One region of the Bacillus sp. P4_D3 genome, then DNA from elsewhere that is predicted to be linked to it. Evidence: riboswitches for the same ligand, from Rfam matches in the RefSeq annotation. Region 1 holds a riboswitch; each other region holds the start of a gene.

Region 1 (3,694 bases):
AGCATTTCTCCGAGATTCATAACTATTAACAAGATCTACCACACAAGACTGCGAGCCTAATAGTGCTTCGCGGGCAGCATCTTGAACTGCACCAAAAATACTAACATACATATGATCTTGCAATAGGTTAATTGTTTCGATGACACTTTCATTCCCCACTGCAAAAGCAATACGCCAGCCAGCCATATTGAAAGTTTTTGATAAAGTGTAAATTTCAATTCCTGTATCTTTGGCGCCGTCTGCTTGCAAGAAACTAACAGGCTTTTGACCATCAAATCCGATAGCACCGTAAGCAAAATCATGAACAACTAATATATTATGTTTACTAGCAAAATGAATGGTTTCATCAAAGAATTCTTTTGATGCAGTAGCACCGGTAGGATTATTAGGATAGTTTAAAAACATTAACTTGGATTTCTTGGCAATAGAGTCATCAATTTTTGTATAATCTGGTAAAAAATTATTTTCTGCAATAAGCGGCATTGTTTCAAAGTGCGCTTTTGCTAAAGCAACTCCGGATAAATAATCTGGATAGCCTGGATCTGGAACGAGAATGGTATCACCAGGGTTTGTAAAACAAATTGGTAATTCTACTAATCCAGCCTTTCCACCAAACAAAATAGCAACTTCAGTTTTTGGATTTACTACTACATCATATTCACGTTGATAGAATGTTGCCACGGCTTCTTTTAAGCTTTCATGTCCGCGAAATGGCGGATATTTATGATGAATGGCCTTTTCAGCAGCATCTTGTAAAGCTTTTACGATATGCTGTGGTGTTGGTTGATCTGGATTACCTTGACCTAGATTAATAACATCGTGACCAGCTGCAACGACTTTGTTAACTTTTGCAACAAGTGAAGCGAAAAATTGTGTCGGCAATGATGTTACTACTTCGGAAGGTTGAAAATTTTTCATACTTTTCACCTCTTTTGAAAGTTGTTACAATTCTAGTGACAAATGATATAATCTTTCCAGTATTTTGTAAAGAAAAAATTAGGAATGGGGCGGACAAAATGAAAGTCGCATGTATTCAAATGGATATTGTCTTTGGTGATGTAGAAAAAAATATTGAGAACGCTAAAAATAAAATAAGCGAAGCGATGAAAGAAAGACCAGATGTTATCGTCTTACCAGAATTATGGACAACAGGATATGATTTAACAAGACTTTCTGAAATTGCAGATAGGGATGGATTGGAAACGAAAGAAAAGTTGAAAGAATGGTCGAAACAATATGGTGTACATATTGTTGGTGGTTCCATAGCGAAGCAAACAGAGCAAGGTGTTACAAATACAATGTATGTTGTAAACAATGAAGGGAATCTAGTCAATGAATATAGTAAAGTACATTTATTTCAGCTTATGGATGAACATAAATATTTAGTAGCTGGTAATGAGACAGGTGAATTTAAGCTAGATGATGTAGAGTGCGCTGGCACAATTTGCTATGATATTCGTTTTCCGGAGTGGATGCGTGTTCATACTGCTAAAGGTGCAAAAGTTTTATTTGTTGTAGCAGAATGGCCATTAGTACGTTTAGCGCATTGGCGTTTGCTTTTACAGGCGAGAGCAGTTGAAAACCAGTGTTATGTTGTAGCATGTAATAGAGCAGGAAAGGATCCGAACAATGAGTTTGCAGGTCATTCTTTAATTGTCGATCCTTGGGGTGAAGTTGTAGTAGAGGCAAATGAAGAGGAATTTATTTTATTTGGAGAGCTGAAATTCGAGAAAATTAAAGAGGTTCGCAAAGGAATCCCAGTTTTTGCAGATCGTCGTCCAGAATTATACAAATAAAATGTTGACAAGTGATTTTTATTCTTGGTATAGTCTTCATCATAAAGTTAAAAATTCAAAAAATTATACAACTCTTATCAAGAGCAGGTGGAGGGATTTGGCCCGATGAAGCCCAGCAACCGACCGCAATACCATTGTGAAATGGGGCGTTTATGACGTCAAAAGGCACGGTGCTAATTCCAGCAGAAAGTAAACTTTCTGGCAGATAAGAGGGGAGAAGATAAACTTCAAACCTCTTTCTTTGTGGGAAGAGGTTTTTCTGTGCTAGAAAAACCTCTGAATTAAAAGGGGGAGAAGACGATGGGATATTATTCATTAACAGAAGTAACAGCTGTACACTACGCAAAAGAACATGGATACTTTGATAAGAAAGCGAATGTAATCTGCCATGAAATTGGAGATGGCAATTTAAATTACGTATTCAAATTAGATGATGGAGAGAAGACAATTATATTAAAACAAGCACTTCCATATGCAAAAGTAGTTGGTGAGAGCTGGCCATTGTCAATAAAAAGAGCAACGATTGAAAGTAAAGCACTACAAATTTTCGCGAAGTATGTACCGGAATACGTTCCAGAAGTATACAGTCATGATGAGGAGTTGGCAGTGACAGTAATAGAAGATTTATCAAGGCTAACGATTACAAGAAAAGGATTAATAGACGGAGAAGAGTATCCTCTTTTATCCCAGCATATTGGTCGCTTTCTAGCACATGTTTTATTTTATACTTCAGATTTCGGCGTACGTTCAGAAGAGAAAAGAGTGTTAGATAGTGAATTTGTTAATCCAGATCTTAGTAAAATCACAGAAGATTTAGTGTTTACAGATCCGTTTGGTCATTATGATACGAATGATTATGAGCCAGAGTTACAACTAGCGGTTGATGAACTGTGGAGTGACAAAAATTTAAAATTAAAAGTAGCACAGTATAAGTATAAGTTTTTAACGAGAAAAGAAGCGCTCATTCATGGGGATTTACATACTGGTAGTATATTTTCATCGCCTTCTGAAACGAAAGTAATTGATCCAGAATTTGCAACGTACGGTCCATTTGGATTTGATCTTGGCCAATTTATTGCAAATTTATTATTAAATGCGTTATCGCGTGAAGAGGAAAAAAGAAGTGTGCTATTTTTCCATATCGAGAAAACATGGAGTTATTTTGTAGAAGCTTTTACAAAGCTATGGATTGGAGAAGGTGTAGAAGTATATACGAAAGAGAAACAATGGTTACCAATTATTTTGCAAAATATTTTTAGTGATATTGTTGGATTTGCTGGATGTGAACTGATTCGTAGAACAATTGGTCTAGCACACGTGGCAGATTTAGATGAAATATCAGATAAAGAAAGAAGAATTCAAGCTAAAAAACAAGCACTTTATTTAGGGAAAGAACTATTAAAATATGAATCAAAGAGCGCAGATATACAACTGTTCCGAACATTATTTCAACATACAATTTCAGGAGGCGTAAAGGCATGAGTACAATCATTACTATTCCGAGATCTGTAAGTTGGAAAGGAGATACCATTGCGGTATTAAACCAAACAAAGTTGCCGCATGTCACTGAATACAAAACATTAACGAATGTTGAAGATGTATGGAAAAGTATCATTATGTTAGAAGTACGCGGAGCACCTGCAATTGGGATTGTAGCTGCGTTTGGTTTGGCGCTTGCGGCAAAGAAATATGATGCTACAAATATCGATGAATTTCAAAAGAAGTTTAATAGAGATTGTAACTATTTAGGGACATCACGTCCGACGGCAGTCAATTTATTTTGGGCAATTGATCGCATGAGAGAAGCTATACGAGGGATTTCTACAATAAAAGAAGCACAAAAAATATTAGAAGAGGAAGCACTTCGTATTCAGCAAGAGGATGAAGTGGTGTGCCGA
Region 2 (5,303 bases), on a different contig from region 1:
AAGTCTAGCATTTTAATAATACCAGCTGGGCGAAGATCGAAGTTGTTACGAACTAGTTCCACTAGTACGTCTTCAGATACTTTACCAGTGCCAAATGTATCAACTGAAATTGATACTGGTTGCGCTACGCCGATTGCGTATGCAAGTTGTACTTCTGCTTTGTCAGCAAGACCAGCTGCTACGATGTTTTTCGCAACATAACGAGCTGCATATGCTGCTGAACGGTCAACTTTCGTTGCATCTTTACCAGAGAATGCACCGCCACCGTGGCGAGCGTATCCACCGTAAGTATCAACGATGATTTTACGTCCTGTTAAACCAGCATCACCTTGTGGTCCACCAATTACGAAGCGGCCAGTTGGGTTAATGAAGAATTTCGTTTCTCCATCCATTAATTCTGCTGGAACTACAGCTTTAATTACATGTTCTTTTAAATCGCGATCGATTTCTTCCCATGTAACATCTGGATGATGCTGTGTAGAAATTACAATTGTATCCACACGTACAGGTTTACCATTTTCATCATACTCAACTGTAACTTGCGTTTTTCCATCCGGACGTAAGTATGATAATGTGTCATCTTTACGTACTTCAGTTAAACGACGAGCTAATTTGTGAGCAAGCGAGATTGGAAGTGGCATTAATTCTTGTGTTTCATTACATGCGAAGCCAAACATTAAACCTTGGTCTCCTGCACCAATTGCCTCAATCTCAGCGTCAGTCATTAGACCTTCGCGTGCTTCTAGCGCTTGGTCAACACCCATAGCGATGTCAGCAGATTGCTCATCGATAGATGTTAAAACTGCACAAGTTTCTGCATCGAATCCATATTTTGCGCGTGTGTAACCAATGCCTTGAATTGTTTCACGAACGATTTTTGGAATATCTACGTAAGTAGAAGTCGTAATTTCCCCCGCTACCAATACTAAACCAGTTGTTACAGTTGTTTCACAAGCTACACGTGCATTTGCGTCCTTTGCTAAGATCGCATCTAAAATTGAATCAGAAATTTGGTCACAAATTTTATCTGGATGTCCTTCAGTTACAGACTCAGATGTGAACAGATGACGTTTTTTTGTCATGTGGTAAACCTCCCTACAGTAATTGTATATATTGTACGGAACTCATCCTTAATTTGCCACAAACTGCGACATACATTTATTCTCCCACACAAGCATACAGAAAAACCTTTCCTACTTAACATAGAGGAAAGGTTTAATTTGCTACTTGCATACTGCTTTTTGCCCTTTGCTCTTATCGTTCGAGACCGTTAGCCTCGCACAGGTTTTAGCACCTATTCACCTGTATTTACCACTACAAGTGAGGTTGCTGGGCTTCATCGGGCCTGTCCCTCCGCCAGCTCGGGATAAGAGAGTATCCGTCCCAACCTATACTAAAGAAATGATATTCATTTGTCAATTAATATTCACATTTTCCTGAAAGTTTTTCTCAATACGCATAGAATGAAATATTAATAAGGAAATGATACATTCACACAAACAAAAATAAATAAATAGTATACATTATTTATATAATTGTGTTATACTCTTGATGGGGATTACGAGAAATATTTCATTAAATGAAAAGGATGGTATATAAATATGAGTACTGTGAATGTCCAAATTGGTTTACATGAATTATTGAACGGAAGCAATGCACAGATTCAATTAAGTGTTCCGCAATTAGTGGAAAAAGTATTAATGCGAAACGAAGGGAAATTAACTTCTACTGGTGCCGTTTCTGCTTCAACAGGAAAATACACAGGACGTTCTCCTAAAGATAAATTTATTGTGAAGGAAGCATCGGTTGCTGACAAAATTGCTTGGGGAGCCGTGAACCAACCGATCTCTGAAGAACATTTTAATAAATTATATATAAAAGTTTTAGAATACTTAAAAGAAAAAGAAGAGTTATTCATCTTCAAAGGATTTGCTGGCGCTGATCGCAACTATCGCCTACCAATTCAAGTTGTTAACGAATATGCATGGCATAATTTGTTCGTACATCAATTATTTATTCGTCCAAATGAAGACGAATTAGCAACTCACGAATCAGAGTTCACAATTGTTTCTGCACCAAACTTCAAAGCAGATCCAGCAATTGACGGTACAAATTCTGAAGCATTCATTATGGTTTCATTCGAAAAACGTATCGTACTAATCGGTGGTACAGAATACGCTGGAGAAATGAAAAAATCAATCTTCTCTATTATGAACTTCTTACTACCTGAACAAGACATTCTTTCTATGCACTGCTCTTCAAACGTAGGCGAAGAAGGCGACGTAGCACTATTCTTCGGTTTATCTGGAACAGGCAAAACAACATTATCTGCTGATCCAAACCGTAAATTAATTGGTGACGATGAGCACGGTTGGTCTGATAACGGTGTATTCAATATTGAAGGCGGTTGCTATGCAAAATGTGTAAACCTTTCTCATGAGAAAGAGCCACAAATCTTCGATGCAATCAAATTTGGTTCCGTTTTAGAAAACGTTGTCATTGACGGTCAAACACGCATCGCCGACTATAACGATACTACTTTAACAGAAAATACACGTGCTGCATACCCTATGCATGCGATTGACAATATCGTACTGCCAAGTGTTGCAGGACATCCAAATACAATTATTTTCTTAACTGCTGATGCATCTGGCGTATTGCCTCCAATCAGTAAGTTATCAAAAGAGCAAGCTATGTACCACTTCTTAAGCGGTTACACTAGTAAACTAGCAGGAACAGAGCGCGGTGTTACATCTCCGCAAGCTACATTCTCTACTTGCTTCGGTTCACCATTCTTACCGCTTGATGCATCCCGTTATGCTGAAATGCTTGGTGAAAAAATCGAGAAACATAATGCAAAAGTATTCTTAGTAAACACTGGCTGGACTGGTGGCGAATACGGTGTTGGTAAACGTATGAACTTAGGTTACACTCGTGCAATGATTCAAGCAGCACTAAGCGGTGAACTTGCTAAAGCTGAAACTGCAAAACACGACATCTTTGGCCTTGAAGTACCTTGTCACGTTCCAGGTGTACCTGACGAAGTATTAATGCCTGAACAAACTTGGGCTGATAAAGATGCTTACAAAGCGAAAGCAATTGAGCTTGCAAACGAATTTAAAGAAAACTTCAAAAAATTCGATAGCGTTTCTGAAGCTATTATTAACTTAGGCGGTCCAATCGCTTAATTACAAATTTTCTGTTGGAATAACCCTTTTACTCATATGAATAAGTGTCGTGTAACCGTAAAGTTCCGCGTACTCACCGACAAAACCCAATGCGGCTTAACGGTTACACACACTTACATAAAAAAGAAGCTTACGTTAAAAACGTAAGCTTCTTTCTATATCTTATATAAAGTGAAACTTTAATCTCTTCATCTATCGCATACCAATACCCATAAATTTACAGAAAATTCATTTTATAATCATTCGTTTGTAGTTTCCCATGATATAATTTACATATACAGGAAAGGGTGAGGCCTATGAAAAATTTTTCTCGTACAGGAAAAATTTTATTCAGTTATGGAGCGATTCAAATGTTTTGGGGACTTGTGATGCTTAACGTTAATTTATTTGAGCATACAAGTGAAACGATAAAATACATTATTCTAATTATCGGAATAGTTTGTTGTATTGTATCCAACTTTTTTAAAGAACCTAAGAGTCATACTACTAAGTGATTTCATATTAACTTATTGGAAGCGGAAACCTATATTTTATACAAAGTTACGCTTCCTGTTGTACTATCCACCGCCGGATCCTCTATTCCATCTAAAAAAGAAGCCCTTTTAGCCCTTTATTAATTCTTCTTCATCCTTCATACTATAATACCCTAAATTCACAACGATTAAGAAATAACCACCCAGAATCCCTACTGCAAATGCCCACATTACCATATGATGCTCAATTTCGTACATAATAATAGCACCCAAAATGGCAGCTGCAAAGCGGTTAAACATACCAAGCGTCGGCGCTTTTGTCTTCTTTACGATACTATCTCCAAGTTTTTCGATACGCCTTCCTAAAATCCAAACACAATACATGCTTACAATAAGTCCAATTCCTGCACCTAGAAAATGTGCTGAAAACGGTGTTAACATCCAGCCTAATAACAGAATACCTAGTAGATAATACGATTGAATTTTAAACGACCTTAATGACATACTAATCATGTTGTACTCCCCTTCAATAGTTTTTATCTATCCAACCAAAGCTATATAACTCATTTCTTTCGAGTCCATGCTACTTAAAATCTATTTCATTCAAATTAAAAACAACATAAACTGTATGTTTATGTTGTTAAAATGCTTTTAGAAAATAATATTATACAAGATTTATAATGTAGAATCCCTCATAAATGTGACGTTTTTCCAAACATTTTTCGTCCATTTATGAAAAAAGTGATATCAATCTATGAACATACGGATATGATGTAATAAGCACAAAAATAAAGGGGGCGTCTAATGGTTTATTTTTTAATGGCTCTCATTCACCTCATTGTCCCTGCACTTATTGGACTTTCCTTGTATTGGTACACGAAAAGACATAGTATTTTCTATGCTGTCCTCGGTGTTCTTCTTCCAGGTATTATTCTTATTACACTCTTCCGTATTCCATTTTTAAATTTAATTCCACTTATTACTGCTATCTTGTTTCTCATCTTTTTACCAAAAATAAAAAAATAGGAAAGCAGATCATAGGTAATCTGCTTTCCTATTTTGATATAGGTTCTTGTACGGTAGAGTGCGCTTCTATTTTCTCCGATTTCACAAACCATAGACCGAAGAAAATGATAATTCCACCGATTATTTGTTGAAACGATACATATTCATTTGCCCATACAGCTGCAAATAAAACAGCTACAAGCGGTGTTATATACATATATACCATCGTATGTGACGCACCAATTTTTTGAACACCAACATACCACATCACTAAACCGAATACTGTTACAAAGAAAATAGAATATAGTAAAGCAAATAGTGTCATTCCGTGTGTAATGTGAAATGGCATGACAAATACATGTGGACCACTTAACAATAAGAGCGGAATCGCTCCAACTAATGTAGACCATGCAGTAACACGTAATGCTGAGTATTTTTTAATAAGCGGTCCTGCTAAAACGGGATAAAGTCCCCAACATATTGATGCAATAAGTCCAATCCCATTTCCGTAGAAAGAACTAGCGAGTGAATGCCCCGCTACTAAAACTAATGTAGCACCAATAAAGGCAATCATGGAACCAACTAACTTTCGAGAAGAAAATTTTTCTTGTTTCAAGAAAATCGCAAATAAAGTTGT
Region 3 (5,303 bases), on a different contig from region 1:
AGAGAGTTGATAATCGTCCTTTTAGTCTTCTTAGTATTAATACATATGTATTTATCACTGCATTGGAAAAACAGGTTTGCCGTTCGGGGTTATTTCCCGCAACATACGCAGCGAATGGTTATTACACAATAATATTTGGTGGAGTTAATTTAGAGAAAAATATTATTTCGTTATTATTTATTATACTAGTTACATAATTGGTAGCGGGAATCGCTATAGGTATAAAAGGAATAGTAAAGGGAAGAGGTTTTGTAGCTAAAGACGTATAAAGTAAAAAAGGTATCCTTCATGTGGATACCTTTTTTACTAGCGTTTGTTATTTTGCAACTTCTGTCCACTTGTAGTTAAATTCACCGCCGAAGTCAGTTGTTACAAGTCCTTTAATAAATCCGCGTTGTAAGTAAGAACGGCCTTGTTGGTATAAAGGAGCGACAGCACCATCTTGTAATAAGATTTTTTCAGCTTGCTTCATTGCTTCAAAGCGTGCTTTTTCATCACCAGCTAAATCAGTTTTTACTTTACGAATAAGCTCGTCGTACTCTTTGTTAGAGTATTTATCGAAGTTATAAGCACTATCTGTTGTGAATAGATCTAAGAATGTAATAGGATCCGCGAAGTCAGGGCCCCAGCCATCGATTCCGATTTCGTAATCACCACTTAATAGTAGTTTTAACTGTTGTTTACGTGGTTGAGGCTTTAAGTTCACTGTTAATCCATCTAGATTCTTTTCTAATTCACCTTTTAAATATTCACCAGTCTTTTTAGCTAAAGCATTATCACTTGTTAATAGTTCAATTGTTACTTTGTCAGTACCAAGTTCTTGTTTCGCTTTTTTCCAGTTTTCTTTTGCAGATTTCACATCATCTTTTACTAGATTTCCATTCTCTTTACGGAAGTCATTACCGTCTGGACTTTTTGCGAATTTCGCAGGAACCATTCCTTCTGCTGGGATTGCACCGTTATTTAAAATTGTTTCTACGTAAGCTTTCTTATTCATCGCTTCGTTAATAGCAAGACGTGCATGTTGATTCTTTAATACTGTATTTTTTTGATTCAGTCGTAAGAATTGAATACCTACTTCAGCGCGTTCCTTGAAGTTTGAATCGTTCTTATACTTATCAACAAACTCCGCAGTTAAAGCAACACGATCAATTTGTCCTGAATCATATAAGTTAACTTCTGTAGACTTATCTTTAACGACATTGAAGTTGATTTCTTCTAGTTTTACAGTTTTAGCATCCCGATAGTTAGGGTTCTTCTTCAATTGGAAGCTTTGTTCATGTTTCCAGTTATCTAATGTGAAAGCCCCGTTGTAAATTAGATGCTTCGTTTCTAAACCGTATTTATCACCTTGAGATTTTAAATACTCTTCATTAATTGGTAAGAATGTTGAAAATGTCGTTAAGCTTAAGAAGTAGGGAACAGGTCGCTCCAGTTGTACTTCTACAGTTTTATCATCAAGAGCTTTAACACCTAATTGATCGATCGCTGCTTCTTTTTGATTTATTTGTTTTGCATTCTTTATATCGAAGAATAAGAATGCATATTCGGCAGCTGTTTCAGGATTTACGGCACGTTGCCAAGCGAAGACAAAGTCTTTTGCTGTAACAGGAGTACCGTTTGACCATTTCGAATCACGAAGATGGAAAGTATACTTTGTTTTATCTGGACTAATGTCAACCGACTCAGCAACACCAGGAATCGGTGTATTATCTTCTCCCATTGCATATAAACCTTCAAAAACATTTCGCATTACATTCATGGATTCCCCGTCCGTTGCTTTTGCAACATCCATTGTTGGAATTTCTGAAGCAAATGATAAGTTAATCGCTTGTTTATTAGGTGCTTTATCGTTTGCTTTCGCTCCGCTTGCATTATCTTTATTTCCTCCGCAAGCTGTTAGTAGTAGACTTGCCCCTAAAACAGATGCAACAACAGGTACAACTTTTTTCTTCATTGTTCTTTCCTCCCTAAATGTGTTGTTCGTAACGTCATAATGTCCATGTCTTGAAGTGTAGCTATAGAAGAAGAGAAAACCTATTATAAATATGTGTATATAGGTAATCGGGTGTTCTATATGTATATACAAGTTGAACTATAATCTATCGTTATATGTTTCAACTTAGTAGACATTACATTTTGATGGTAAAATATTTCGTTTCTTTGATTATTTAGAATATTAACACTGGAGAGAACTATATGTCAATAATAAAAAGTGGAGTGTTAATTTCTTGGAATAATATATTAAAAAAGCAGATTTCCTCGTATTAGGGAATCTGCTTTTAATATATTTTGCTAAAAAAACAATGGGTGTGGGTGGGAACACGATGATCCAAATTGCATTTTATCCCGCATTAACGGGCAGTTGATCCCCCACTGATTAAAGTTTCACTTTATTTTTCAATTTTTGCCCATTTGAAGTTTAATTGACCAGCAAAGTCTACTTGCACAATGCCTTTTACAAAGGATCGCTCTAAATAAGATTCGCCTTTTTGGTAAAGAGGAGCGATAACAGAGTCTTTAAACAATATTTTTTCTGATGCTAGTAACGCTTCCCAGCGAGCTTTTTCATCACCAGCCAAGGTAGTTTTAACCTTTTCAATTGTGTCATCAAACTCTTTATTAGAGTAATGATCTAAGTTGTAAGGGTTATTCGTTGTAAACAATTCAAGGAATGTAATTGGATCAGCAAAGTCAGGGCTCCAACCGTCAATTCCAATTTCGTAATCACCTTTTAATAAGAGTGAAACTTGTTGTTTACGTGGTTGCGGTTTTATATTTACTGTTAAGCCATCTAAATTCTTTTCTAGTTGTCCTTTTAGGAACTCACCAGTTTTCTTTTCAAGGTCACCATCACTAGTTAATAATTCTAATGTTATCTTTTCAGAACCAAGTTCTTTTTTTGCTTTCTTCCATAATTCTTGTGCAGCTTTTGTATCAACTTTTGTTAAATCGCCGTTTACAGCACGGAAGTCTTTTCCATCAGATCCCTTTGCAAAGTTTTTTGGTACGAGACCGTAAGTTGGTGTAGATCCATCATTTAATAGCGTATTTACAAAGGATTTTCTATCGATTGTTTGATCGATTGCTTGGCGTGCAGAAACGTTTTGAAGTACTTTGTTTTGTTGATTCATACGCAAAAATTGTACGCCTACGTTCGGACGTTCTTTAAAGTTAGCATCTTTTTTATATTTATCAACGAAGTCAGATGTTAGTTTTATACGGTCTAATTGTTTAGATTCAAATAAATTTACTTCCGTTGATTTCTCTTTTACAACGTTGAAATTGATTTCTTCGAGTTTGACATTATCTTTATCCCAATAGGTAGGGTTTTTCTTAAATTTAAAGCTTTGTTCATGCTTCCAATCGTTTAGTGTAAAAGCTCCGTTGTATAAGATTTTATTATCTTCTAAAGCGTACTTATCACCTTGTGCTTTAAAGAATTCCTCGTTGATTGGTAGAAATGTTGGGAACGCCGTTAAGCTAATAAAATAGGGAACAGGACGCTCTAATTCTACTTCAAACGTATGGTCATCAACTGCTTTTACACCAAGTTGATCGGCTGGAAGCTCTTTACTATTAATTTTTTTAGCGTTTTTAATATCAAAGAATAAAAAAGCATATTCAGAGGCTGTTGCTGGATCAACAGCTCTTTGCCAAGCGAAGACAAAATCTTTCGCTGTTACAGGTGTGCCGTTCGACCATTTTGAATCTCGTAAATGGAATGTGTATTTCGTTTTATCGCCACTCACTTCATGAGCTTTTGCAGCGCCAGGAACAGGTTTATTACCTTCGCCAAGATTGTATAAACCTTCAAATACGTTTCTCATTACCTGACCAGAATCAGTATCTGTAGCACGAGCCGTATCCATTGTTCGAATCTCAGTAGGTGAAGATAAGTTTAAAACTTGTTTACTAGGTGCCTCATCTTTTGCATTTGCTCCGCTCGCTTCGTTTTTATAACTACCGCAACCAGATAATAAAATACTTACTCCTACAACTGATGCAATACCGGGTACAAACTTCTTTTTCATTTGATTTTCCTCCTAAATAGTTAATAAGATTGGATGATGATGAGGGAAATGAAAAACAAAAAATCCCTCTTTTCGTATTGAGAAAGAGGGATTTCTACGTACAAGTTATGCACCCGTATATAAACGAAGTCCCTCATTCTATCTTTCAAGCACAAAGCTTGCAGGAAGTGGCACAGTATTCAAAATGAACCTGCTGCCGAGGTTTCAAAGGGCCAGTCCCTCCACCTCTCTTGATACAATGAGTAAACAAATAAATTTTATTAATTTTTGTGTTTCTTTGATAATTCAAAATATTACACCTTAGATAATGAAGTGTCAATCGAATGAAATATAGTTTAAATTTTCAGTTTTATTAAAAATAAAAAAACCACTGCATATGGCAGTGGTTTCCTTACTAAAAGTTAAAGTTATCTGGATCTGGACCAACGCGATGATTTTCATTTAAAGCTTGAATTGCTTTCATATCATCCGAGCTTAATTCAAAATCGAAGATGTTTGCATTTTCAATAATGCGGTGTTCTTTAATAGACTTAGGGATTGTTACAACTTCATTTTGTAGATCCCAACGTAAAATAACTTGTGCAGTCGATTTATTATATTTTGTAGCGATTTCTTGTAATGATGGGTGATCAAGTAGCTGCCCCTGCATTAATGGTGACCAAGCTTCAAGTTGAATGCTATGTTCTTTACAGAAAGCATGTAGTTCTTCTTGTGCCAAACGTGGGTGGTATTCCACTTGGTTAACCATTGGTTTAATTTCTGCAATTTCAAATACGTCTTGCAGATGATGAATATGGAAATTACTCACACCGATAGCACGAACACGACCGTCTTTATAAAGTTTCTCTAAAGCTTTCCATGATTCAGTGTATTTTCCTTTTACAGGCCAATGCACTAAGTATAGATCTAAATATTCTAGACCTAATTTTTCTAATGTAGTTTCAAATGCTTGTAATGTTGACTCGTAACCTTGATCACTATTCCACACTTTTGAAGTGATGAATAACTCTTCACGAGGAATACCAGATTCGCGAATTGCCTGTCCAACGCCTTCTTCGTTTTTATATATGGCAGCAGTATCGATGCTACGGTATCCATTTTTTATAGCTGCTTTTACAGAATCAATTACTTCTGTACCATCTTCAACTTTAAAAACACCTAAGCCGAACCAAGGCATTTTCACGCCGTTATGTAATGTTGTATAGTCGTTTAAACTTGTTAAAGTCATATTAATTCCCCCTAGCTTTTTTATTGGTCGCTTCAACTGCT

Evidence for each region. A riboswitch is a leader RNA that binds a small molecule or an ion and turns the genes downstream of it on or off. The one in region 1 is predicted to bind S-adenosylmethionine.
Region 2: it holds a riboswitch for S-adenosylmethionine, as region 1 does, so the genes downstream of both, metK (methionine adenosyltransferase) here and mtnK (S-methyl-5-thioribose kinase) in region 1, are expected to answer to the same signal.
Region 3: it holds a riboswitch for S-adenosylmethionine, as region 1 does, so the genes downstream of both, AC1DTM_RS04485 (peptide ABC transporter substrate-binding protein) here and mtnK (S-methyl-5-thioribose kinase) in region 1, are expected to answer to the same signal.

What each region holds. Positions count from the first base shown of each region.
Region 1 covers NZ_JBFUIN010000114.1:1,983-5,676, reverse strand. The annotation lists gene AC1DTM_RS13740 (pyridoxal phosphate-dependent aminotransferase) at 1-918, opposite strand, end outside; gene AC1DTM_RS13735 (carbon-nitrogen family hydrolase) at 933-1,796, shown strand; SAM riboswitch class I at 1,868-2,008, shown strand; gene mtnK (S-methyl-5-thioribose kinase) at 2,097-3,278, shown strand; partial or broken gene mtnA (S-methyl-5-thioribose-1-phosphate isomerase) at 3,275-3,694, shown strand, end outside.
Region 2 covers NZ_JBFUIN010000022.1:16,760-22,062, reverse strand. The annotation lists gene metK (methionine adenosyltransferase) at 1-1,082, opposite strand, end outside; SAM riboswitch class I at 1,252-1,373, opposite strand; gene pckA (phosphoenolpyruvate carboxykinase (ATP)) at 1,602-3,188, shown strand; gene AC1DTM_RS06250 (hypothetical protein) at 3,485-3,682, shown strand; gene AC1DTM_RS06245 (ATP synthase subunit I) at 3,791-4,174, opposite strand; gene AC1DTM_RS06240 (hypothetical protein) at 4,466-4,687, shown strand; gene AC1DTM_RS06235 (DMT family transporter) at 4,716-5,303, opposite strand, start outside.
Region 3 covers NZ_JBFUIN010000013.1:8,769-14,071, reverse strand. The annotation lists gene AC1DTM_RS04500 (hypothetical protein) at 1-10, shown strand, start outside; partial or broken gene AC1DTM_RS04495 (hypothetical protein) at 1-269, shown strand, start outside; gene AC1DTM_RS04490 (peptide ABC transporter substrate-binding protein) at 317-1,957, opposite strand; gene AC1DTM_RS04485 (peptide ABC transporter substrate-binding protein) at 2,394-4,034, opposite strand; SAM riboswitch class I at 4,170-4,274, opposite strand; gene AC1DTM_RS04480 (aldo/keto reductase) at 4,429-5,262, opposite strand; gene proC (pyrroline-5-carboxylate reductase) at 5,264-5,303, opposite strand, start outside.